Linked DNA regions of Botrimarina mediterranea. The protein of the gene in region 1 interacts with the protein of each later gene in a pairwise test. Links are inferred from orthologs where the notes say so. Each region holds a gene or a part of one and is shown on either strand. Other genes may lie near its edges.

Region 1 (5,508 bases):
CGGTCGCGGTGCTCGACATCCCGTTGCTGTTCGAAGCCGGTTGGGCCGACGAGTGCGACGCGGTTCTGTTTGTCGAGACGCCGCTGGAGATTCGCCGGCAGCGGGCCGCCGTGCGGGGCTGGTCGGCGGAGGAACTGGCCCGTCGGGAAGCGTCGCAGATGCCGATCGAGGAGAAGCGGGCGGCCGCTGACGAGATCATCCCGGGGGATAGCGAAACCGCCGCCCGGGAGGCGGTGGAGCGGGTCTGGCGGACTTGGGTTACCGGTGAGGCCCAGGGTTAACCCAGCCCTACCAAACCGGGCGATTGCGTTTTCCCTCAAATCGGACTCTTCGAGCGCCGATTTCGCTACCAACGGCAGCACGGGTTTGGCATACTGAGACGGTCCGGTCGGCGGACGGTTCTCGCTTGCCGCCCGGACGCCCCGCGACAGGCCTTCGCCCACCGCGATGGCCGCTGGGGTGTGACCCCCGCTGCTCCCACTGACGCGACCCGCTTCGTTTCGGTGGTCCTGCCCGCCCGTGTGGCGAACCATTCCTACTCCTACATCCCACCTCGACCTCTCCGGCTCGGCTGGCCCTCGGCGTTCGCCCTGGCCCGTCTGCTGGACCTTCCCGATGTCCCCGTGCAGCTCTTTTCCTGCCTCCCGGTAGGTAGAACCGTCGATCTAGGACGACTGCGCGGCGACTGGAGCCCTCATCATGGCCGATAACGCTCCCGATCAAGAATCCGACTACGAGTCCGGCGGCACAACGTCGTCGGGCCGTGGACCACTACGCGGTATGCGCAACCGCGGCGGCGGCCCGTCCGGCACCGGCGGCCCCCACCTGCGTCGCCCCGCGCGGCACGGCGCCCCGAGCGAGCAGATCGACAAGGAACTGCTCCGCCAACTCGACAACGAAGAGCCCCTGTCGATCGCCGAAGAGCTCGACAAGGCGGCCGAGCGTGTCCGGCGTAGCGGCGGCGCGATCGCCAAGGCGACCGAGCCCGACCAGAACATCCACATCGCCGAGCTGCAACAGCTCTCCACGCAAGAGTTGCTGGAGATCGCCGAGAGCGAAGGCGTCGAGAACACGGCCGGCCTCAAGAAGCAGGACCTGATCTTCCGCATCCTCAAAGAGCGCGTGAAGCTCCAGGGGATGATGGTGGGGCAGGGGACGCTCGAGATCCTGCCGGACGGCTTCGGCTTCCTCCGCAGCCCCGACTATCACTACCTCTCTTGCCCGGACGACATCTACGTCTCGCCGAGCCAGATCCGCCGTTTCAACCTCCGCAACGGCAACACGGTCTCCGGCACGATCCGGCCGCCGAAGGAGAACGAGCGTTACTTCGCGCTGCTCCGTGTCGAGTCGATCAACGGCGAGGACCCGAACAAGCTCACGAAGAAGATCCCCTACGACGATCTGACGGCGGTTCACCCCGACGTGCGGATCGCCATGGAGACGACGCCCGAAGAGGTCGCGATGCGGGTCATCGACCTGATCGTGCCGATTGGCTTCGGCCAGCGTGGCCTGATCGTCAGCCCGCCGCGCGCCGGCAAGACGATCCTGATGCAGAAGATGGCCCGCAGCGTCCTGAAGAACTACCCGGACGCCTATGTGATGATGCTCCTCATCGACGAGCGGCCCGAAGAGGTCACCGACATGGAGCGCGAGGTCAAAGGCCCCAACTGCGAAGTCATCTCCAGCACCTTCGACGAGCCGCCGTCCCGCCACGTGCAGGTCTCAGAGATGGTTATCGAGAAGGCCAAGCGGATGGTCGAGTACGGCCGCGACGTCGTGATCTTCCTCGATTCGGTGACGCGGCTCGCGCGGGCGTGGAACTCCGAGTGCCCGCCGAGCGGCAAGGTCCTCTCCGGCGGCCTCGACGCCAACGCGATGCAGCGCCCCAAGCGCTTCTTCGGCTCGGCCCGCAAGGTCGAAGAGGGCGGCTCGCTAACGATCATCGCTACGGCATTGATTGAGACCGGCAGCCGCATGGACGAGGTGATCTTCGAAGAGTTCAAAGGCACCGGCAACCAAGAGATCTTCCTCGACCGCAAGCTCGTGGATAAGCGGATCTGGCCCGCCATCGACATCGACCGCAGCGGCACGCGCCGCGAAGAGATGCTGATGGACCCCGAAGAGCACCGCCGTGTCAACGTCCTCCGCCGCGTCCTTTCGGAGATGAACGCCCCCGAAGCGATGGACCTGCTGACAACGCGTCTGGGGAAGACGAAGTCGAACGCGGAGTTCTTGATGTCATTGAAGGACTAGAAGAGAACCACAAAGACACGAAGGACACGAAGAACAAAGAGCCCACGAATCAAACGAATTGACTCGAATCTTATGCAACGGATTCGTGATAATTCGTGGAATTCGTGGGCTCTTTCCTTTCACCGTCCTTTGTGCTCTTTGTGTCGTCGTGGTTCCCTAAACAGCCCCAACGAGTGAGTCTGCGACCCGATGCCGAACGTGATTGAACCCGCCGCTGACGCCGCCAAGAACGCCCGCTATGCGGTCGTCGTCTCGGAGTGGAACAAGGCCGTCACCGCCAAGCTCGCCGACGGCGCCGTCGCGAGCTTTAAGGAAGCGGGCGTTGCGGAAGAGGGGGTCGATGTCGTTTGGGTGCCGGGCGCTTGGGAGATCCCTGTCGTTGTGCAGCGGCTCGCCGACACGTGCCGCTATGCGGGGATCGTGACCCTCGGCGCGGTCATCAAGGGCGAGACGGCCCATGACCACTGGATCAACCACGGCGTCACCGAAGCCCTGATGCGGATCGCCACCGAGCACTCGCTGCCGGTGTTGTTCGGCGTGCTGATGTGCGACACGATGGAGCAAGCCCTCAGCCGCGCCGGCGGCGCCGTGGGCAACAAGGGCGTCGAGTGCGCCGAAGCCGCTTTGCGGATGGCGGCGATCCTCAAGGCGCTGCCCACGTCGTAGTTGCCGGTTCGCCGGGAGCGTCAGCGACCGGAGTGAAGCGGGTACCCCCCTGGCCAGCCGTGACCCCCGACGCACTCCGGGCGCTCACGCTGACGGCTCGCCTGCGTCGGACCGCGCCAGACCCGCGCCAGATCGCCGAGGATGCGTTCTAGCGGACGTTTGCGCTGCCGGTGGACAAAGTCCGATTCGGCGATTCGCGGGAAATGCAAGCCATTGAGCAGCATCGCGCCCCCGCCCCTTGGCGTTCTCCGCTCCCCCGCGGTTATCATGGAAGACTAAGCCGCCGCTCCGAAAACCGCTGCCCCCACGCTGATGTCCCTACGCCGCCGCGCCCGTGAAGTCGCCCTCCAGATCCTCTTCGAGGACGACGTGAACCCGCGCGGCACGGCCGCCGAGCTGACCGAGTTCCTCCACGGCCGGCTCAACAACCAGGACGGCGAGGACTTTGCCCTGCGGCTGGTGCTCGGTGTCCGGCAGAACCGCGAGGCCCTCGACGAGCGGCTCGGCCAGATCGCCCAGAACTGGAGCCTCAAGCGGATGGCGGGCGCCGAACGCAACATCCTGCGGATCGCCGCTTACGAGGTGATTCACGGCGAGACGCCGTTCGCTGTCGCCGTGAACGAGGCGATCGAGCTAGCAAAGCGTTACGGCAGCGCCCAGTCGGGCGGCTTTGTGAACGGGATCTTGGACCGACTTAAGTCGGTTGAGGCTGAGGGGAAGGCCTGAGGCTTGAGACTTGAGGCCTGAGGCAAGACAATCGAGGGCTTCGCCATCGGTGCGCGTCCTCAAGCCTGTCGCCTCAAGCCTCACCCCCTCCACATGGGCTTTTTCAGCCGCATCAAAGCCGGTCTCAAAAAGACGGGCGCCGTCCTCAACACGGACATCCGCGACCTCTTCAAGAGCGAGGGGCGGCTGATCGACGAGGGGTTCTTGGAGGAGATCCGCGGCATCCTCTTCCGAACCGATATGGGCTACGACTCGACCGAGGCCCTCGTCGCCGAGATCGGCAAACAGCTCCGCGGCCGTGTCGTGCAACTCGAAGAGGTCGTCGAGGTCCTCAAGGCGAAGCTCAAAGAGCTGATGCACCAGCCCGCATCGCCGATCGAGTTCGCCACGAGTGGCCCGACGGTCGTGATGGTCTGCGGCGTCAACGGCGCGGGGAAGACAACCTCGATCGCCAAGCTCGCCAGCCAATTCAAGCGGGACGGCAAGAGCGTGCTGCTCGGCGCTGGCGACACGTTCCGCGCGGCGGCCGTGCAGCAGCTGACGATCTGGGCCGAGCGTCTCGGCGCCGGCATCGTCACCGCCCCGAGCGGCACCCACCCGGCGACGGTTGGCTATCAGACCGTCGAGAAGGCGCTCGGCGAAGAGATCGACGTGGCGATCATCGACACAGCCGGCCGGTTGCAGACGCAGTCGAACCTCATGGCCGAGCTGACGAAGATCCGCGCGGCGCTCGCCAAGGCCCTCCCCGGCGCGCCGCACGAGGTGCTGCTGGTGCTCGACGCCACGACGGGCCAGAACGGCATTAGCCAAGCGAGCAAGTTCGCCGAGGCGGCGGGATGCACGGGCATTGTCTTGGCGAAGCTCGACGGCACCGCGAAGGGGGGCGTCGTCGTCTCGATCCGCCAACAGATGGGACTGCCGGTGAAGTACGTCGGCCTCGGCGAGAGCCACGAAGACTTGGCGCCGTTCAACCCCGACGAGTTCGTCGATGCCCTCTTCGCCGACGTGCTCAACGCCACGGCGTAGACGCGTTGGTGAGGTCAAATTGTGGGAGGGGTCTCCAGACCCCGATTACGGTGTCCATGCTTTAACGGCATGGTGCGCGTAATCGGGGTCTGGAGACCCCTCCCACATTTTTTGCCCAACCGTTAGCCCTTCGCGCTCCGGCAAGGTCTAACGCGGCGCCAGCATTTCTAGCAGGCGACTCCGCTTCTCGGTTCATCCGTGGCCCGCTGCTTGGCGATATCTGTGCTAGCTAGCGACGCAGGCCTTGCGGTGGTCTGCGCCCGATTCCCTCTCTTGGCAGCTAGCCCCCGCCCACCCGCTCCTGGAGCTGCGAGTCCTATGAAGCGTCACGCCCTTGCCGGGCTGACGGCGTTTGCCGTCGCCGGGTATGCGGCGGCCGACCAAGTCGCCCAACCGGCCTCGGTCGCCCCCGCCCCGCTGCAGTACGAAACTTACTACAACCAGCCGGTCGATACGCTGCCGTCGGTCACGCCGCCGAATCCCGCCGTGACGAGCGATGTGGCGTACAACATTGCGCCGAGCAGCGGCTACGAGCCGAGCTGCACGGCCGAACCCAACTGTGCGGTCGAGCCTAATTGCGCCGCGGAGCCCTCTTGCGGCCTCGAGTCTTGCTGCGGCGACGCCTGCGGTTGCGGCTCGACGTGCGGCCTGTTGGGCGACTGCTGCCTGGGCGACCCCTGGACGCTCCAGGGTTACCTCGACCCGTGCGGCTGCAGCCCGATTACGTTCGGCGGTTGGACCCAGATCGGTTTCCACACGCAGAACACCCGCTTCTCGCGTGACGACAACGACGCCTTCGCGTTCAACGACCACCCCGGCCGCCTGAACCTGCACCAG
Region 2 (2,899 bases), 3.5 Mb from region 1 along the record:
CGTCACCGGCACCGCCAACCTGGCGGGCGACGCCGAGATGTGCATGCCTGGCGACAACGCCAAGCTGGTGGTCGAGCTGTCCAAGCCGATCGCGATGGACGAAGGCGCCCGTTTCGCTATCCGTGAGGGTGGCAAGACGGTCGGTTCGGGCATCGTGACGAAGATTATCGAGTAGTTGTAATGACGAAGCACGAATGACGAATGACGAATAGGCGGCGGTAGCCCCTTCGTCATTCGGAATTCGTCATTCGGGCTTCTGTTATTAGGGGCGTAGCTCAATTGGCAGAGCACCGGTCTCCAAAACCGGGGGTTGTGAGTTCGAGTCCCACCGCCCCTGCTGACCGGCGGCCGACCGGTCGCGATTGAAAGTTGATCGACGGATGCGACACAACCGCAGGATGCACGCCGCCGGCTAAGGGATGGCCAGCGGGTACGAGACAGGGCGGGCATTGACCGCCATCGCGACGAAGGCAAACACGGTGACCGCTTACCTCCAAGAACTGTTCCAGCTCAGGCTCTTCAAGCCGAAGCAAGGGCGCTACGCCCGGCAGTGGACGTTGATCGCAATCGGCGTCGTGCTGGCGTCAGGCGCCTGGTCGCTGCGGAATTGGCTTGAAGGAGAGGGGTTCGGCGACAACGTATCGATCGGCGTCCCCTTGGCCTTCCTGGCCGTTACGGGCTGGGCGGCGTTCCGCTTGATCCAGTTCCCCAAGTTCGCCGAGTTCCTCATCGCCGTCGAGGCGGAGATGGGCAAGGTGAGCTGGCCGACTCAGAATGAGTTGTTCAAGGCGTCGGGCGTTGTGATCTTCGTGATCTTCGGCCTAGCGGCGCTGCTGTTTCTGTACGACTGGATCCTGAAGTGGGTGCTGTCGGGGCAGATGCTTACGGATATCGCCGGTCTGTTCGGTTGAGCGGTGTCTGACATCATCGGGCCCGCCACGAGCCGGCCCACCGAGACGAGGTTACGTTGAGCGACGAAACGCTACCTACCGACTCCAAGCAGCCCGAAGCCGTGGACGAAACGTCCGCTGCCGCTGATGGCGGCTTGCCGGATGCCGATGCGGTCGACACGACGCCCGTTGAAGAGGCGGCCCCGGACGAAGCGGCCCTGGCGAAGGCGGCGTTGATCCGCGAGCTCGACGAGCTCGAGGCCCAGATGGACGACGACGAGCCTGTCGAGGAGTCCCCCGCCGGGCCCATCGAGGAGCTCGGCGCCGGCGAGTTCGACGAGGATATCCAGCTTGAGTGGTACATCCTCAAGGTGCAGAGCAACCGCGAGCGGACCGCGTCGGACGCGCTAAGGCGCAAGGTGGCCATCGAGGGGATCGACCGCTATTTCGGCGAGATCATCGTCCCGACCGAGAAGGTCACGGAGTTCAAGAGCGGCAAGAAGAAGACCGTCGAACGAAAGATCTGGCCGGGCTATATCGCCGTCCAGATGCACGTCAACGACGACACGTGGTTCGCGATCCGCGAGACGTCGGGCATCGGTGACTTCACGGGGGCGGCCGGCAAGCCGATCCCAATGAGCCCGGCCGACATCGCTAAGATCCTGCCCAAGGACGAGGGCGAGCAGGGCGAAGACGACGCGCCAAAGCTGAACATCAAGTTCGCCGAAGGCGACAAGGTGAAGGTCATCGACGGAAACTTCGAGAACTTCGAGGGCGACGTCGACACGATCGATCAGCAGAGTGGCAAGATCACGGTAATGATCAGCATTTTCGGCCGTTCGACGCCCGTCGAACTGGAATACTGGCAGGTAGAAAAGCTTTAGCAAGCGGGCTTACGCCTCGAGGGGCGGCGGCCTGAGGAAGAATCAAAGATGGCGAAGCAATTAGTCGGACAAGCGAAGTTCCAGATCCCGGGCGGGCAGGCCACGCCGGCGCCGCCGGTTGGTACGGCGCTCGGTAAGTACGGCGTGAACCTCGGCCAGTTCGTGCAGGCGTTCAACGACGCCACGCGCGAAGCAAACGGGATGATGATCCCGGTCGTGGTGAGCGTTTACAACGACCGCTCGTTCGAGTTTATCACCAAGAGCCCCCCCGCAGCCGTGCTGCTGAAGAAGACGGCCGGCTTGGCCAAGGGGTCCGGCGTGCCGAACAAGACCAAGGTCGGCAAGGTGACCCAGGCCCAGCTGGAAGACATCGCCAAGATGAAGATGAACGACCTCAACGCCCGCGACCTGGAGCACGCGTCGCGGATGATTGCCGGCACGGCCCGCAGTATGGGGCTTGTGGTCGAGGGCTAAAAAGCGCAAATTAGTCGATTCGAGTTAAGCGACGCACCGAAGGTGGGACGCCGGACCCCGTGAGCCGGCGGTTTGGACCACACTTCCCCCCTATCGCCCCAACGCGGCTTGGCAGCTGGCGCAGGGCCTTTCACCCGTCACCGGGGAGTGAAGCAGCGATGCCTAAAGTAAGTAAGCGGTTGAAGTCCGCTAATAAGAAGCGGCCGGCCGACGCGCTGCCGCTCAGCGAAGCGGTCGCGACTCTGAAGAGCTTCGACGCCGCGAAGTTCGACCAGTCGGTCGAGGTGGCGATGCGTCTAGGCGTCGACCACACGCAAGCGGATCAGATTGTCCGCGGCTCGATCGTGCTGCCTAACGGCATCGGCAAGGTTCAGCGGATCGTCGTGTTCGCGAAGGGTCCCGCCGCGAAAGCGGCCGAGGCAGCCGGCGCCGACCATGTCGGTGATGACGAGCTAGCGAAGAGGATCATGGACGGCTGGACGGACTTCGACGTCTGTATCGCCACCCCCGACATGATGAAGACCATCAGCCCGCTGGGTCGGGTGCTTGGCCCGCGTGGCTTGATGCCATCGCCCCGTGCCGGAACGGTGACGCCCGATCCGGCCACCGTTGTTAATGAATACAAGGCCGGTAAGGTCGAGTTCCGCAATG

The links.
Region 2: the proteins of rho (region 1) and nusG interact in binary tests that used the Escherichia coli proteins (3 or more experiments, as listed by UniProt). The link is inferred for Botrimarina mediterranea from one-to-one orthologs.

What each region holds. Positions count from the first base shown.
Region 1 is NZ_CP036349.1:2,183,694-2,189,201, forward strand. Bases 1-2,976 are described here. They hold rho (transcription termination factor Rho), read left to right. Parts: upstream 1-699; coding sequence 700-2,253; downstream 2,254-2,976. Other genes in these bases: coaE (dephospho-CoA kinase), read left to right, coding at 1-281; ribH (6,7-dimethyl-8-ribityllumazine synthase), read left to right, coding at 2,443-2,919. In the rest of the region: transcription antitermination factor NusB, read left to right, coding at 3,232-3,645; signal recognition particle-docking protein FtsY, read left to right, coding at 3,739-4,671; Spa11_RS08785 (porin), read left to right, coding at 4,990-5,508. UniProt on the Escherichia coli protein: Facilitates transcription termination by a mechanism that involves Rho binding to the nascent RNA, activation of Rho's RNA-dependent ATPase activity, and release of the mRNA from the DNA template.
Region 2 is NZ_CP036349.1:5,657,147-5,660,045, reverse strand. What follows is about bases 1-2,870. They hold nusG (transcription termination/antitermination protein NusG), read left to right. Parts: upstream 1-967; coding sequence 968-1,774; downstream 1,775-2,870. Other genes in these bases: rplA (50S ribosomal protein L1), read left to right, coding at 2,407-2,870; rplK (50S ribosomal protein L11), read left to right, coding at 1,823-2,248; secE (preprotein translocase subunit SecE), read left to right, coding at 480-911; tuf (elongation factor Tu), read left to right, coding at 1-175. Outside these bases: more of rplA, read left to right, coding at 2,871-2,899. UniProt on the Escherichia coli protein: Part of the processive rRNA transcription and antitermination complex (rrnTAC). The complex forms an RNA-chaperone ring around the RNA exit tunnel of RNA polymerase (RNAP).